Regions from separate parts of the Nocardia sp. 149-1B genome, predicted to be linked through region 1. Evidence: riboswitches for the same ligand, from Rfam matches in the RefSeq annotation. Region 1 holds a riboswitch; the other holds the start of a gene.
What was found. A riboswitch is a leader RNA that binds a small molecule or an ion and turns the genes downstream of it on or off. The one in region 1 is predicted to bind S-adenosylmethionine.
Positions count from the first base shown of each region.

Region 2: another riboswitch for S-adenosylmethionine. It lies ahead of AC3ANS_RS06325 (aminotransferase class V-fold PLP-dependent enzyme); the one in region 1 lies ahead of thrC (threonine synthase).

Region 1 covers NZ_CM173233.1:570,937-578,859, reverse strand. The annotation lists gene AC3ANS_RS02705 (MoaD/ThiS family protein) at 1-49, opposite strand, end outside; gene thrC (threonine synthase) at 72-1,361, opposite strand; SAM riboswitch class I at 1,372-1,519, opposite strand; gene lon (endopeptidase La) at 1,642-3,951, opposite strand; gene otsB (trehalose-phosphatase) at 4,107-4,955, opposite strand; gene AC3ANS_RS02685 (LytR C-terminal domain-containing protein) at 5,032-5,520, opposite strand; gene AC3ANS_RS02680 (DUF3263 domain-containing protein) at 5,524-5,817, opposite strand; gene AC3ANS_RS02675 (Gfo/Idh/MocA family protein) at 5,939-6,946, shown strand; gene AC3ANS_RS02670 (chitinase) at 6,962-7,923, opposite strand, start outside.
Region 2 covers NZ_CM173233.1:1,328,912-1,336,834, forward strand. The annotation lists gene AC3ANS_RS06320 (SigE family RNA polymerase sigma factor) at 1-375, opposite strand, end outside; gene AC3ANS_RS06325 (aminotransferase class V-fold PLP-dependent enzyme) at 436-1,764, opposite strand; SAM riboswitch class IV at 1,804-1,916, opposite strand; gene AC3ANS_RS06330 (amidase family protein) at 2,082-4,862, shown strand; gene gatC (Asp-tRNA(Asn)/Glu-tRNA(Gln) amidotransferase subunit GatC) at 4,969-5,268, shown strand; gene gatA (Asp-tRNA(Asn)/Glu-tRNA(Gln) amidotransferase subunit GatA) at 5,268-6,788, shown strand; gene gatB (Asp-tRNA(Asn)/Glu-tRNA(Gln) amidotransferase subunit GatB) at 6,785-7,923, shown strand, end outside.

The DNA of each region.
Region 1 (7,923 bases):
CGCCGGTGTAGGTGCGCAGGATGGTCGGGATCCGGACGGACACGCTCATGGTTCGGATGCTCCTCGGTGGGTCAGGCCAGGCCGGTGGCGGCGAAGGCGGCGTACGACGGGTCGATGGTCGCCGCCGGGGCGACCTGGCCGGCCACGGCGTCGAGGGTCTTCAGCCCGTGGCCGGTGTTGATGACGACGGTCTCGAGCTCGGTGTCCAGCTGGCCGGTCTCGACGAGCTTCTTGAGCACCGCGACCGTGGTGCCGCCGGCGGTCTCGGTGAAGATGCCTTCGGTCCGGGCGAGCAGCACGATGCCGTCGCGGACCTCATCGTCGGTGACGTCCTCGACGGCCCCACCGGTCTCGCGGCAGATGTCGAGCACGTAGATGCCGTCGGCGGGGTTGCCGATCGCGAGGCTCTTGGCGATGGTGTCGGGCTTGACCGGGCGGATCGCGTCGACGCCGGCCTTGTAGGCCACCGAGACCGGGGAGCAGCCGGCCGCCTGCGCGCCGTACACCCGGTAGGGCTTGTCCTCGACGAGGCCGAGCTCGATCAGCTCCTGGAAGGCCTTGTGCACCTTGGTCAGCTGGGAGCCGCTGGCCACGGGGATCACGATCTGGTCGGGCAGGCGCCAGCCGAGCTGCTCGGCGATCTCATAGCCCAGCGTCTTGGACCCCTCGGCGTAGTACGGACGGACGTTGACGTTGACGAACGCCCACCCGTCCTCCTCGCCGGCGATCTCGGAGGCGAGCTTGTTGACGTCGTCGTAGTTGCCGTTGACGGCGACCAGCGAGTCGGTGAAGACCGCCGAGTTCACCTGCTTGGGGTGCTCGAGGTTGCTCGGGATGAACACCACGGTCTTGATGCCCGCACGGGCACCGGCGGCGGCGACGGCGTTCGCGAGGTTGCCGGTGCTCGGACAGGCGAACACCTTCGAGCCGAACTCGCGGGCGGCGCTCAGGGCGCAGGCGACGACGCGGTCCTTGAAGGAGTTGGTGGGGTTGGTCGAGTCGTCCTTGACCCACAGGTTCGTGATGCCGAGCTCGGCGGCGAGGTTGTTCGCGCGCAGCAGGCGGGTGAAGCCCGGCTCGGTGTTGGGGCTCTGCTCGATGTCGGTCGGCACGGGCAGCAGCGCCTTGTAGCGCCAGATGTTGCGCGGACCGGCCTCGATCTCCTCGCGGGTGATCCGCGGGAACTGGTAGGCGATCTCCAGCGGGCCGAAGCACTCCGGACAGGCGTAGTGCGGACCGAGCTCGACCTGGTGGCCGCACTCGCGGCAGGCCAGGGCGACGGCGTTGCCGAACGCGCCCTCGCGGGGGGCGCCGGGAACGCCGGCGGTGCGGGCGGGTGCCTCGGTGACAAGAGCGCTCATGAAGTCCTCCTCCTCATCTTCCCCGGGTGCGACGGTCGCCCCGGGCGGAATTGGCACCGTTTCCGCGAACCGCTTCCTGGCTGATGCCGGGCGGCGGAGGTTCGCGGCGGTTGCCGGGACTTCACTGGGCCGTATCCCTCAGTCCCTCTTGATGAGCTGCTGACAACAGTACGACGGCCGTCTCAGCATGTGCACATCGCATCCACATGCTGGACGGCCGTCGTCTCACGTCCTTGTCGAGCCGGCGCAGTCTGTGCCCAGACTGCGCCGGCTGGCGGGATCACGCGGCGACCGTGACCGCAACCGGCTCGGCCAAGGCACCACGGACCACGTCCAGCACGTCGCTGACCGGGTGCACGGTGACCGTCTCGAGGACGTCGGCCGGTACGTCGTCCAGGTCGGGCTCGTTGCGCAGCGGCACGAACACCTCGGTCAGGCCGTTGCGTTGCGCGGCGAGCAGCTTCTGCTTCAGCCCGCCGATCGGCAGCACCCGCCCGTTGAGCGTGACCTCACCGGTCATGCCGACCTCCGAGCGCACCGGGCGCCCGGTGGCCAGCGAGGTGAGCGCGGTGACCATCGTGATGCCGGCGGACGGGCCGTCCTTGGGCGTCGCACCGGCCGGCACGTGCACGTGGATCGCCTTCTCGAAGAAGGACGGGTCCACGCCGAGCTCGGCCGCGTGCGCGCGGACGAACGACAGCGCGATCTGCGCCGACTCCTTCATCACGTCGCCGAGCTGGCCGGTCAGGGTCAGTCCGGCCGTGCCCTCGGAGGCAGACGCCTCGATGAACAGCACGTCGCCGCCCAGGCCGGTCACCGCCAGGCCCGTGGCCACGCCCGGTACCGCCGTACGCTCCGGGGCCTCGGGGGTGAACCGCGGCCGGCCGACGAGCTCCTTGAGGTCGGCCAGGTCGATGTCGACGTGCTCAGCCCCGGTCGCGAGCCGCGTCGCGGCCTTGCGCAGGGCCTTGGCCAGCAGCCGCTCCATCTGGCGTACGCCGGCCTCGCGGGTGTAGTTCGCGGCCATCTCGCGCAGCGCCGCGTCGGTGATGCTCACCTCGTCGGCGGTCAGCGCGGCCCGCTCCAGCTGCCGGGGCAGCAGGAAGTCGCGGGCGATCGCGACCTTGTCGTCCTCGGTGTAGCCGTCGAGGGTGACCAGCTCCATCCGGTCCAGCAGCGCCGAGGGGATCTGCTCGACCACGTTGGCGGTGGCGATGAACAGCACGTCGGAGAGGTCCAGGTCGAGCTCGAGGTAGTGGTCGCGGAACGTGTGGTTCTGCGCGGGGTCGAGCACCTCGAGGAGCGCCGCGGCCGGGTCGCCGCGGTAGTCAGCGCCCACCTTGTCGACCTCGTCGAGCAGCACGACCGGGTTCATGGAACCGGCCTCCTTGATGGCCCGGACGATCCGGCCCGGGAGCGCGCCGACGTACGTGCGCCGGTGGCCACGGATCTCGGCCTCGTCGCGCACGCCGCCGAGGGCGACGCGGACGAAGTTGCGGCCCAGGGCACGGGCGACCGACTCGCCGAGCGACGTCTTGCCGACTCCCGGAGGTCCCGCGAGCAGCACGACCGCGCCGGAGCCGCGGCCACCGACGACCTGCAGGCCGCGCTCGGCCCGGCGGGCGCGGACCGCGAGGTACTCCACGATCCGCTCCTTGACCTCGTCGAGGCCGTGGTGGTCGGCGTCGAGCACCGAACGGGCGCCGAGGACGTCGTTCGCGTCCTCGGTGGTGACGTTCCACGGCAGCTCGAGGACGGTGTCGAGCCAGGTCCGGATCCACCCGGTCTCGGGGCTCTGGTCGCTCGAACGCTCGAGCTTGCCGACCTCCTTGAGCGCCGCCTCGCGGACGGCCTCCGGCAGGTCCGCCGCCTCGACCCGGGCGCGGTAGTCGTCCGCACCCTCGGGCTCGTCCTCGCCGAGCTCCTTGCGGATCGCGGCGAGCTGCTGGCGCAGGAGGTACTCCCGCTGCGTCTTCTCCATCCCCTCGCGGACGTCCTCGCCGATCTTGTCGGTGAGCTCGGCCTCGGCGAGGTGGTCGCGGGTCCAGCCGATCAGCGTCTCGAGCCGCGACTCGACGTCGGGGTTCTCGAGCAGCTCGCGCTTGCGGTCCACCGAGAGGTACGGCGCGTAGCCCGCGGCGTCGGCGATCGCGCTGGGGTCGCTCATCTGGTGCACGGAGTCGATGACCTGCCAGGCCTCGCGGCGCTGGAGCACGGCGACCACCAGTCGCTTGTACTCCTCGGCGAGCTCGCGGGCCCGGTCGGAGACGTGGTCCTCCGCGGGTTCGACCTCGACCCAGAGCGCCGCGCCGGGGCCGGTGACCCCGCTGCCGATGCGGCCGCGGGTGCCGGCCTTGAGCACGGCGGCCGGGCTGCCGCCGGAGAAGCGGCCGACGCGCTCGACGGTCGCGATCACGCCGTACGACGCGTAGCGGTCGTCCAGTCGCGGAGCGACCAGCACCTGGTTGTCACTGCCGGCGCGGGCGGCGTCGATCGCGGCGCGGGCGGCGTCGTCCAGCTCCAGCGGAACCACCATGCCGGGCAGGACGACGAGGTCGGAGACGAAGAGAACGGGGAGCTTGAGGGACATGCCGACTCAACTCCCGGCAGTGGGCCCGTGTTCCGGAGAGGGCCTCCTGTTCGCTGATGACGAACAGGGGAACTCGTTGACCCGTCGTGAACTTTCGGGCGGGTCAACGTGCATTGTCGACAAAGTACGTTGACCCGCCGAGAGTTTCGGGCGGGTCAACCCTGCCGGGCGGCGCGGGCGTCCGCGGTGAGCTGGCGCAGCAGCTCGAGGACGCCCTCGGGGCCGTGGACGACCACATCGGAGAGGGCGACCAGCGCGCTCTGCTCGACGGAGGCCGAGCAGACCAGCAGCGTCGGCATGCCGTCCTTGCCGAGGGCGCCGACCGCGTCGAAGGCGTCGAGGTCGCCGAGGTCGTCCCCGGCGAACACGAAGGCTCCTGCGTCGACCTCCTCGACCAGGGTGGTCACGGCCTTGCCTTTGTCCATGCCCGGGGCACGGACCTCGATCACCTGGCGGCCCGGCTCGAGGACGAGCCCGTTGCGGCCGGCGAGCTCGCGCAGGGGCGGGAGCAACCGCTCGAAGGCGGCGTCGGGGTCAGGCAGCCGCCGGGTGTGCACGCCGTACGCGAGGCCCTTGTCCTCCACGTAGGCGTCCGCCGCTCCGGCGTTGCGCAGCGTGCGCGGCAGGTCGCGCAGGAACGTCGCGAGCCCGTGCGGCGGCCGTGGGGAGATGATCCGGCGGCGGGTGGAGCTCCACCGCTCGTTGCCGTACTGGCCGAAGAGGTAGAGCTCCTTGCCGGCCTCGGCGACGGCGTCCCCGACCTCCTCGAGTCCGCCGAGGTCGAGCGCCTGGCGCGCGGGGCGCCCGGTGATCACCGCGATCGCGGCGACCTCGGCGGCCAGGTCGACCAGCACCTCGCGGGCGTCCGGGTGGATCCGCGCACGCTCGGGGTCGTCGACGATCGGGGACAGCGTGCCGTCGAAGTCGAGCCCCACGACGGCGCGCGACGCGGCCCGCACCAGGGCGTCGTAGCGCTGCTCGCCCTCGCTCGAGGTGAAGTCCATGCGCTCAACCCAATCATCCGAGGCGCCTTCGAGCCCACCTCGTGATCGAAACCAGTGTCGAACTGTGGCGTAATCCTCAGCTGAGCGGGCCGGTGAGGATCACCGTGAGCCGGTCGAGCCGCATAGGTTCGACCGCAGGGGCGGTCCGGTGGATCCCGAGGTCGAGCGCGAGCGTCTTGGCCGCCAGCTTGAGCTTGGGCGGGTAGTAGACGGTGGTGGCCGGAATCGTGCCGTACCAGTTGTCGGAGCCCACGACCTGCCAGCCGATGCCGGTGGCCCGTTCGGAGACCTGGCCGGCCAGACCGGTGATGCCGGAGTTGTTGTAGACCTCGACGTAGACCTTGCCGCGCTTGACGGTCGGCTCGGGCTTCGGGTCCTTCGACGGCGCGTGGGTCGGGGACGGCGACGTGCTCGGCTCGTGCCGGGCGACCTGGGCGACCTCACGCTCGGTGGGCTCTCCACCGCGCGTCGCGACGAACGCGATGCCGGCCATCGCGACCGCAATCACGCTGAGCATCACGACCGGGGACGGAGTGACCACGCCCCGCTGGTTGCGCGTGCGCACCGCTCAGACCTCGAAGCCGAGACGCCGGGCCGAGCGCTGCCTCTGCCGTGCGGAGCGCAGCCGCCGCAGCCGGCGCACCAGCAGCGGGTCGGCCTCGAGGGCCTCGGGACGGTCGATCAGCGCGTTGAGGACCTGGTAGTAGCGGGTCGAGGACATGTCGAACTTCTCCCGGACCGCGGTCTCCTTGGCGCCGGCGTACTTCCACCACTGGCGCTCGAAGTCGAGGATCTCCCGGTCGCGGTCGCTGAGGGCAAGCGTGACCTCGGCCTCGCCGTCGTAGGCGTTGGCGGCATCCATGAGATCTCCTGAGCACACTGTTCCGACACGTCTGGTGAGATCACTGTAGGCGACGAACCACAGCGATGTCATTCGCCCTGCCGCGAGTCGGCGGGTCCGTTCCGGCCGGTAGCCTCCGGGCATGGAAACCATCGGCTGGGGCGTCCTCGCGACCGGCAAGATCGCCCACGCGTTCGCCACCGACCTGGCCCTGGTGCCCGGCGCCCGGCTCGCCGCGGTGGGCTCGCGGCGCGCGGCGAGCGCCCAGGCGTTCGCCGAGCAGTACGGCGGCACCGCACACGGCTCCTACGAGGAGCTGGTCGCCGACCCGGCCGTCGACGTCGTCTACATCGCCACGCCCCACGCCCTGCACCTGGACAACGCTCGGCTCGCGTTCGAGGCCGGCAAGCACGTCTTGTGCGAGAAGCCGCTCACCCTCGACGTGGCCGACGCCGAGGAGATGGTCCGACTCGCCGGCGTCCACGACCGCTTCCTGATGGAGGCCATGTGGACCGCCTGCCACCCCGTGATCCGCGCGCTGCGCGAGCGCCTGCAAGCCGGGGAGCTCGGGGCCCCGCGCCACCTGCACGCCGAGCTCGGCTTCCGCGTCGACGCCCCGCCCGAGGACCGGATGTTCAACCCCGAGCTCGGCGCCTCGGCGCTGCTCGACATGGGCATCTACCCCCTGACCGTGGCCCACCTGCTGCTCGGTCCGGCGGTGCAGCTGACCGCCACCGGTGACCTCTCCGATCGTGGGATCGACCTCGACATCGCCATCGCCGGGCGGTACGCCGGGGGCGCCCTCGCGACGATGACCGCCTCGATGACGTCGTACTCCTCCCGAGCGTGCGAGATCGCCACCGACCGGGGCCGGATCCGCTTCGACGACTTCCACCACCCGACCGAGGCCGTGTTCACCCCGCACGCCCCCGGTCCCGGCAGCTGGGTCGTCGAGCCCGGCGAGCCCGTCGTGATCGAGGGCGCAGAGCCGGTCATCGGCCAGGGCTACGGCAACGAGATCGCCGAGGTCGGCCGCTGCCTGCGCGAGGGGCTGCGCGAGAGCCCGCTGGTACCCCACGAGCAGACGCTCACCCTGCTGCGCCAGATGGACGAGCTGCGCGCCCAGGTGGGCGTCGTCTTCCCGGGCTGACCGGAACCCGGCGGGTCAGTCCGTCAGCTGCCGCCACGGTGAGTCGTACGGCGTCGCCACGATCGCGTCCGGGGGATCGCCCTGGGTCCACCACTTCGCCTGGTAGCCGATCCCGTGGCTCAGCACCCGGTCACCGCCCTGGTAGACCCGCGCGGCACGCCACTCCGGGTAGGTGCCCGCGGGCAGCGTCGGCGCCATGACCGGGTGCTCGCCGGGCAGCACCGGGCCCACCAGGCTCCATGGCGTGAGGTAGGCGTCGGCGACCGGCGCGTCCGGCAGGTCCCCGGAGGAGTACCACTTGGCGACGTAGACGTTGTGGTGCCAGACCACCTTGGTCGCCGCGGCGTAGCCACGCTCGGCGTTCCAGATCTGGTACGGCGACGTGGCTGGGTCGTCCGCCGCCGCGCTCGCCCCCGGTGCCGGCACGACCGGATCCGCCGCGCTCGTCGCGGGCGGCGGCCCCGGGTCGGACGCCGCGGTGCGGCTGTACCGGCCGAGGACGGCCGCGAACTCCCCGGCGGCCTGGGTGACACCGCTGCACTGGTCCGAGACGACCCGGGTGTCGGGGTAGTTGGGGCCGCAGTCCTGGTCCCGGTTGGCCGACCACATCGAGAGCTGCCGGAGATCGTGGTGGCGCGCGAACGCAAGCAGCCGGTCGGCGTCGTCGAGGTCGAACACCTCTCCGGCGACGTCGTTCTGCCCGATCATCGCGGTGGCGCCGACTCGCTGCCACGCCTGGTCCTCCGACAGCGGTGCGCCCGCCGCGGCATACGCGCCGCGGAGCTGTGCCTGCAGGGCGGTCAGCGCGTGCTCGGCCTGCTCTCCCATGGTGACGCCCGGATCGACCGGCGCGCCGTAGTCCATCACCATCGCGTTGACGCCTGCCGGATCCACGCCCGCAGCGAGCGTCTCGTCCACGACGGCGAGCCCGTCGGCCGTGAGCCCGGAGGCGGCGACCGGGAGCGTGAGCCACACCT
Region 2 (7,923 bases), 760 kb from region 1:
GTCGTAGTAGCGGAGCACGACCACAGCGCGCTGGCGCGGTGCCAGCTCGCGCAGCGCGTCGACGACGGCCGGCCGCGTGGTCGGGTCGGGGTCGCTGCCGAGCTCGGGGAGCACCTCGGTGGGTCGCTCGTTGCGCCAGCCGCGGCGCCGGAACCACGTCGCTGCGGTGGTCGCGAGCACCACCCGTGCGTACGCCGGTGCGGCAGCGGGGTCCTTGACCTTGCGCCAGGAGGCGTAGGTCTTGGCCAGTGCCGTCTGCACCAGGTCCTCGGCGAGCTGGTGCTCCCCGAGCATCAGGTACGCCGTGCGGTACAGGCCGGGCCACGTGGCGTGCACGAGCTCGGTGAACTCGTCGTCGGTCAGCGGTCTCGCCATCGATCCTCCTCGAGCGGTCGACAGGTAGGACGCGGTGGCCCCGTGATCGGTTGGGCGACCCTACGAGCAGGCCGACGCGCTGCCGGTCTCGGTGACCCAGGCGGGCAGCGGTCGCGGGTCGGGGGTGGGACGGTCGTCCGCGTCGTACGTCCAGGACGGGCCGTGCTCGACGAGCTCCGCGATCCCGCGCACCAGGCGATCGACGTCGTCGGCGGAGGACGCGAGACCGAGGCTCGCGCGCACCGCGGTCCGGCCACCGTTGAGCCGCTCGAGGAACGGGTGCGCGCAGAAGCGGCCGTCGCGCACCCCGACGCCGTGCTCGGCGGAGAGGTACTGCGCGACCAGCTCGGCGCTGTGCCCCTCGACCGTGAACGTCACCACGCCGATCGCCTCGACCTCACCGCGCCACAGGTGCAGGGTCCGGACGCCGGCGATCGACTCGAGGCCAGCGAGCAAGCGGTCGCGCAGCGCCTCCTCGTGGAGCTGGAGCTCGCTGTCCGGCAGCGCCGCGATCGCCTCACACGCGGCCGCGAGCGCGACCGCCCCGACGACGTTGGGGGTGCCGGCCTCGTGCCGCGCGGGCACCGGGGCCCAGGACGTGCCCGCCAGCGTGACCTCACGGACCGCGCCGCCGCCGGCGAGGTACGGCGGCGCCGCGTCGAGCCAGTCGCGGCGCCCGACGAGCACGCCGGCGCCGTACGGCGCGTAGAGCTTGTGCCCCGAGAACGCGAGGTAGTCGATGCCGAGCCGCTCCAGGTGCACCCGGTGGTGGGGGACCAGCTGGGCGCCGTCGACCGCGATGCGGGTCCCGTGGCGGTGAGCGGTCTCGACGAGCTCGGCGAGCGGGAGGATCTCGCCGGTCACGTTCGAGGCACCCGTCACCGCGAGCAGCGCGGCGGGCCGGCGGATGAGCTCGGCCTCGATCGCCGCGAGCGTCTCGGCGACGGTGTCGCGGGCCACCACCGCCCGACCGCGTGCGCCGAGTCCCTGCCAGGGCAGCAGGTTGGCGTGGTGCTCCACGTCGAGGTGGACGACATCGCCGGGGACGGCGGTCGCGAGCAGGTTCAGCGCGTCGGTGGTGTGCCGCACGATCTGCACGACGTCCTCGCTCCGGGCGCCGACGAAGGCGCCGATCGTGCGCCGCGCGGTCTCGTACGCCGCCGTGCTCACCGCCGAGGCGTAGCCGGCGCCGCGGTGCACGCTGGAGTAGTACGGCAGGAACTCGGCCACCCGGTCGGCGACCGACCGCAGGGCGGGTGCGCTGGCCGCGATGTCGAGGTTCGCGTAGCGGACCGTGCCGCCGGTGACGAGGGGGACCTGTTCGGTCGCCCCGACCAGGTCGGCGAGTGGGTGCGTCGTGGCGGCGCTGGTGCGGGTGGTGGTAGGCATGTCGGCACGTCCGTCGGGTCGAGGGACCCGGGTCTGCCGAGTCCGCGCTTGCCGACTGCGGTTGCAGCCGGCCGTGTCCTCACCCGGGGCACCCCACCGCGGAGGAGGGTTGCCGACTGGCCAGCCGGGGCTTCGCACCAGTACTCGTGACGGGCAGCAGGCTAGCAGCGGCGAGCCCTGACGATTTGTTTACCTGCGCGACGTGGACGAGGACGGCTGCGCAACACCCCGGTTACCGGGGCTGGTTCGCCGACATGGCGACGCAACACCGCTTCCCTAGGTTCGCCTCTCCACCTAACAGCACAGAGGGAGCGGACGTGAATCGTCACACCACCAGAGGCGCCGGCGCGGCTCTCGCCGCCGCGGGCCTCGCCTTCTCGATGCTGGCCGTGGGCTCGGGCCCGGTGGCGCAGGCGGCGGACTCGTCCGCCGCGGCCACGGCCAGCTTCTTGGAGCCGTATTACGGCGAGGGAGACCTCGACGGGGACCACCAGATCACCCGGGCCGACCTCGGCCTCCTCAGCGCCCGGTTGGGGACCGGGGCCGACGACGCCGGCTGGAGCAGCGTCGCAGCCGCCGATCTCAACGGCGACCAGGTGCTCGACGTGCGTGACCTGGCTGCCCTGGCCCAGCGCGTCATCTACGACGACGGCGACTTCGACCTGGTCGAGGCCAGCGCCGTGGACATGCAGAAGGCCATGAACGCCGGCGTGATCACCTCGGTCGAGCTGACGAGGGACTACCTGGACCGGATCGCCGCCTACGACGCCACGGTGGTCGACACCAGCGGCGCGGGCCGGCCTCTCAACGCCATCATCGCCACCGGCGGCCAGGCGCTGGCCGCGGCGGCCGAGAGCGACCGGCTGCGAGCTGAGAACGGCGGCCCACGCAGCATGCTCGACGGCATCCCGATCCTGCTCAAGGACAACTACGACACCCGCGACCTGCCGACGACGGCCGGGTGCGCGTGCTGGGAGGGCAACCAGACCTCCGACGACGCCTTCATGGTCGCCGGCCTGCGTGCTGACGGAGCGGTGATCCTCGGCAAGGCCAGCCTCGACGAGTTCGCCTACGGGTTCTCCTCGACCTTCAGTGCCGGGTCGCCCTACGACAGCGCCCTGAGCACGAACGGCGTCAAGTACGTCGCCAGCCCCTACAACACCTCGAAGACCGCCGGCGGCTCCAGCGGCGGCACGGGCGCGGCGATCTCGGCCAACCTCGGCGCCATCGGCTTCGGGACCGACACCGGCGGATCGATCCGCAACCCCTCCAGCTACAACCAGCTGGTCGGCGTGCGGCCGACGGTCGGCCTGGCCAGCCGCGACGGCATCGTGCCGCTAGCACTCAGCCAGGACACCGGCGGGCCGCTGGCCCGGTCGGTCGAGGATGCGGCGATCGCGCTCGACGCGGTCGTCGGCAGCGACCCCAACGACCCGGTCACCGCCGCGGCCGACGCGCACGTGCCGGACTCCTACACGTCGTACCTCGACCCGCACGCGCTGCAGGGCAAGCACTTCGCCTACTTCACCTCGATGGTGCCGCCGGCCTCGGCGACCAACGCGGCGCAAGTGGCCGGACGCCGCATCTTCCTGGACGCGGTCGCCGACCTGCGAGCCGCGGGCGCCACCGTCGACGAGATCGATCCGGCCACGCTGGCCGCGGACTCCTCCAGCGGGCTCAAGGTCGCCGACATCCTGAACGAGGGATCGGGCAGCACCAACGAGTTCAAGCACGATCTGAACGCATACATCGCCCGGCACCTGAGCCCCGAGGTGACGATCCGCTCGCTCGACGACCTCATCGCCTCCAAGCGTTATGTGCCGGGCTACGGCAGCGCCTACGTCAGCCGCAACGCCGTCAGTCAGGCGACCTATGACGCCTGGGCGGGCGCCGACGGTCAGCTCGGCACCCACACGCTGAAGATCGAGAACGGCTCGGTCTACCTCACCAGCGTGATGGACTTCGCCGGGCTCGACGCGGTGATCTATCCGACCGCCCTGCCGTACACGACCTACAGCACCAACCTGCGCCTGAGCCCCAACACGGGCATGCCGGCCGTGACGGTGCCCGCGGGCCAGACGACGACGAACGAGACGCTGCCGGGGGCCGGGATGAACCTGGAGTTCCTCGGCCGCGACTACAGCGAGGGGCAGCTGTTGGGCTACGCCTACGCCTATGAGCAGGCCACCCAGCACCGCACCACGCCCGCTCTCTACGGCGCCACCGCGGGTGACGTCGCCACCGGGCCGGGCACCGACACCGACGCCCCCGGCGACGGCACCGTGACCGTCAGCTCGTCCGCGGCGCGGGTCGAGGAAGGTGACACCTTCACCGTGCAGGTGTCGCAGGCGGCGGACGACCTCTACGCCTACGACGTCTCGATGGACTACGACGAGAGCGCGCTGTCGTTCGTGTCCGCCGAGTCCGGCACGAGCGGCTCGACGTACAGCTCCGCCGACGCTGGCCGGCTCACGATCGCCCACACCAAGCTCGGCACCTCCCCGGGTGCCGAGGGGGAGACCGGACTGGCCACGGTCACGTTCCGGGTGCTCCGCCCGGGCGTGACGACGGTGACCGTCGGCCGGCTGACGACTGTCGACAGCACCGGTGCGACGGCCACGACCTCGAACGCCGGGACTGCCAGCGTCACCGTGCCGGCGCCGCCCGCCCCCGACCCGACGGACCCGCCGACCACGGACCCGACGGATCCGCCGACTACGGACCCGACGGACCCGCCGACCACGGACCCGACGGATCCGCCGACCACGGACCCGACGCCGGAGCCGGCCACCACGACCACGAAGGTGACGCTCGCCCCGGGCACCGTCCGGGCCGGCCGGACGGTGACGATCCGCGCGCTGGTCTCGGCAACCGCCGGCGTCCCCACGGGCTCGGTGACGGTCACCGTCGGCGGGGTCCGGGTCGACCGTGCCCAGCTCCGTGCCGGTGCTGCGACGCTCACGTTCGTCGCCGAGCGACCACGGTCCGGGCCCGCGGTCGTCAGGAGGTCGGTCGTGGTGACCTACGTGCCGACCGGTGACTTCGAGCCGAGCTCGGTGACCCGCATGCTGCGGATCAAGCACGAGCCGCGCCACTAGGGAGCACCGACCAGCACGCGGGCGGCGGCTCACCCTCGGGTGGGCCGCCGCCCGTGCGCGGTCACCCGAAGCTCTGCCGCGGCCGCCCTCTCCTAGGATGGACTCCATGCCTGAGATCACTCGCGACGAGGTCGCGCACCTGGCGGACCTCGCCCGGATCGACCTGTCCGACGCCGAGCTCGACCACCTCGCCCCGCAGCTGACGGTGATCCTGGAGTCGGTCGCCTCGATCAGCGGCGTCGCCGGCGACGACGTGCCGCCCACGTCGCACGCGCTGCCGCTGACCAACGTGTTCCGCGAGGACGTCAACACCCCGTGCCTCACCCCGGAGCAGGCCCTCTCGGGCGCGCCGGCCGTCGACCAGCAGCGCTTCTCGGTCCCGCGGATCCTGGGCGAGGAGGCCTGATGTCGATCATCCGCCGTACTGCCGCCGAGATCGCCGACGCGCTCGCCGCCGGCGAGACCACCTCGGTCGAGGTCACCCAGGCCCACCTGGACCGGATCGCCGCCGTCGACGGCGCCGTGCACGCGTTCCTCCACGTGGACGCCGATGGTGCGCTCGCGCAGGCGGCCGCGTCCGACGCCCGCCGCGCTGCCGGGGCGCCGCTGCACGCGCTCGACGGCGTGCCGATCGCGGTCAAGGACGTGCTCGCCACCGAGGGCCTGCCCACCACCTGCGGCTCGAAGATCCTCGAGGGCTGGGTGCCGCCGTACGACGCCACCGTGGTCCGCAAGCTCCGCGCGGCCGGTCTGCCGATCCTCGGCAAGACCAACATGGACGAGTTCGCGATGGGCTCCTCCACCGAGCACTCGGCCTATGGCCCGACCCACAACCCGTGGGACCTCGACCGCATCCCGGGCGGCTCCGGCGGTGGCTCCGCGGCCGCGGTCGCGTCGTTCGAGGCACCGCTCGCGCTCGGCACCGACACCGGCGGCTCGATCCGCCAGCCCGGTGCCGTGACCGGTACGGTCGGCGTGAAGCCGACGTACGGTGGGGTCTCTCGATACGGTCTCGTCGCGCTGGCCAACTCCCTCGACCAGGTCGGCCCGGTCACCCGGACCGTCCTCGACTCCGCGCTGCTGCACGAGCTGATCGGCGGCCACGACCCCCTGGACTCCACGAGCATCGACCAGCCGCTCCCGTCGCTGGTCGACGCCGCCCGGCGCGGTGCGGCCGGTGACCTGACCGGCGTCCGCGTCGGCGTGATCACCGAGCTCTCGGGCGACGGCTGGCAGCCCGGGGTGATGACCCGGTTCCAGGAGTCGGTGGACCTGCTGGTCAAGGCCGGCGCCGAGGTCGTCGAGGTGTCCTGCCCGACGTTCGTGCACGCGCTGGCGACGTACTACCTGATCCTCCCCGCCGAGGCGTCCAGCAACCTCGCGAAGTTCGACGCGATGCGCTACGGGCTGCGGGTCTGGCCCGAGGGCAAGCCCGACGCGAGCGCCGAGGAGGTGATGCGCGCGACCCGCGACGCCGGCTTCGGCGACGAGGTCAAGCGCCGGATCATCCTCGGCACCTACGCGCTCTCCAGCGGCTACTACGACGCCTACTACGGCCAGGCCCAGAAGGTGCGCACGCTGATCGCCCGCGACTTCGAGGCGGCGTTCGCCCAGGCCGACGTGCTGGTGTCGCCGACCGCTCCGACCACGGCGTTCAAGCTGGGGGAGAAGCTCGACGACCCGATCTCGATGTACCTCAACGACCTGGCCACGATCCCCGCCAACCTCGCGGGCGTGCCCGGCATCTCGGTGCCGAGCGGCCTGGCGGACGAGGACGGGCTGCCGGCCGGCTTCCAGATCCTGGCCCCGGCGCTCGCCGACGACCGGCTCTACCGGGTCGGTGCCGCCCTCGAGGCCGCACTGGCCGCGCAGTGGGGCGGCCCGCTGCTGGATCGCGCGCCCGAGCTGAACGGAGAGTCCGCATGACCGACACCCTGGTGGCCTACGACGACGTGCTCGCGTCGTACGACCCGGCGATGGGCCTGGAGGTCCACGTCGAGCTCAACACCGTCTCGAAGATGTTCTGCGGCTGCCCGACGGAGTTCGGCGCCGAACCCAACACCCAGGTGTGCCCGACCTGCCTGGGCCTGCCCGGCGCGATGCCGGCGGTCAACGGGAAGGCGGTCGAGTCGGCGATCCGGATCGGCCTAGCGCTGAACTGCGAGATCGCGGAGTGGTGCCGGTTCGCCCGGAAGAACTACTTCTACCCGGACATGCCGAAGAACTTCCAGACCTCGCAGTACGACGAGCCGATCTGCTTCGAGGGCTACATGGACGTCGACGTTGACGGCGAGACGTTCCGCGTCGAGATCGAGCGCGCCCACATGGAGGAGGACACCGGCAAGTCGCTCCACGTCGGCGGCGCGACCGGTCGCATCCACGGCGCGGACCACTCGCTGGTCGACTACAACCGCGCCGGCATCCCGCTGATCGAGATCGTCACCAAGCCGATCATGGGCGCGGGGGAGAAGGCGCCGCTGGTCGCCCGGGCGTACGTCGCGCAGCTGCGCGACCTGATCGTCGCGCTCGGCGTCTCGGACGCTCGCATGGACCAGGGCTCGATCCGCGCCGACGTCAACCTGTCGCTGTCACCGAAGGGCACGGGCACCCTCGGCACCCGCACCGAGACCAAGAACGTCAACTCGCTGCGCTCGGTCGAGCGGGCGGTGCGCTACGAGATGTCGCGGCACGCGGCTGTGCTCGACTCCGGGCAGAAGATCCTGCAGGAGACCCGGCACTGGCACGAGGACACCGGCGTCACGACGAGCGGCCGCGAGAAGTCCGACGCCGAGGACTACCGCTACTTCCCCGAGCCCGACCTGGTGCCGGTCGCCCCGTCGCGGGAGTGGGTCGAGGAGCTGCGCGCGACGCTGCCCGAGAACCCCACCCAGAAGCGGGCCCGCCTGCAGGCCGAGTGGGGCTTCACCGATCTGGAGATGCGAGACACCGTCGGTGCGGGCGCGTTGCTGATCGTCGAGGAGACGATCGCCGCGGGCGCCTCACCCCAGACCGCCCGCAAGTGGTGGCTCGGCGAGATGGCTCGGCGCGCCAATGAGGCCGG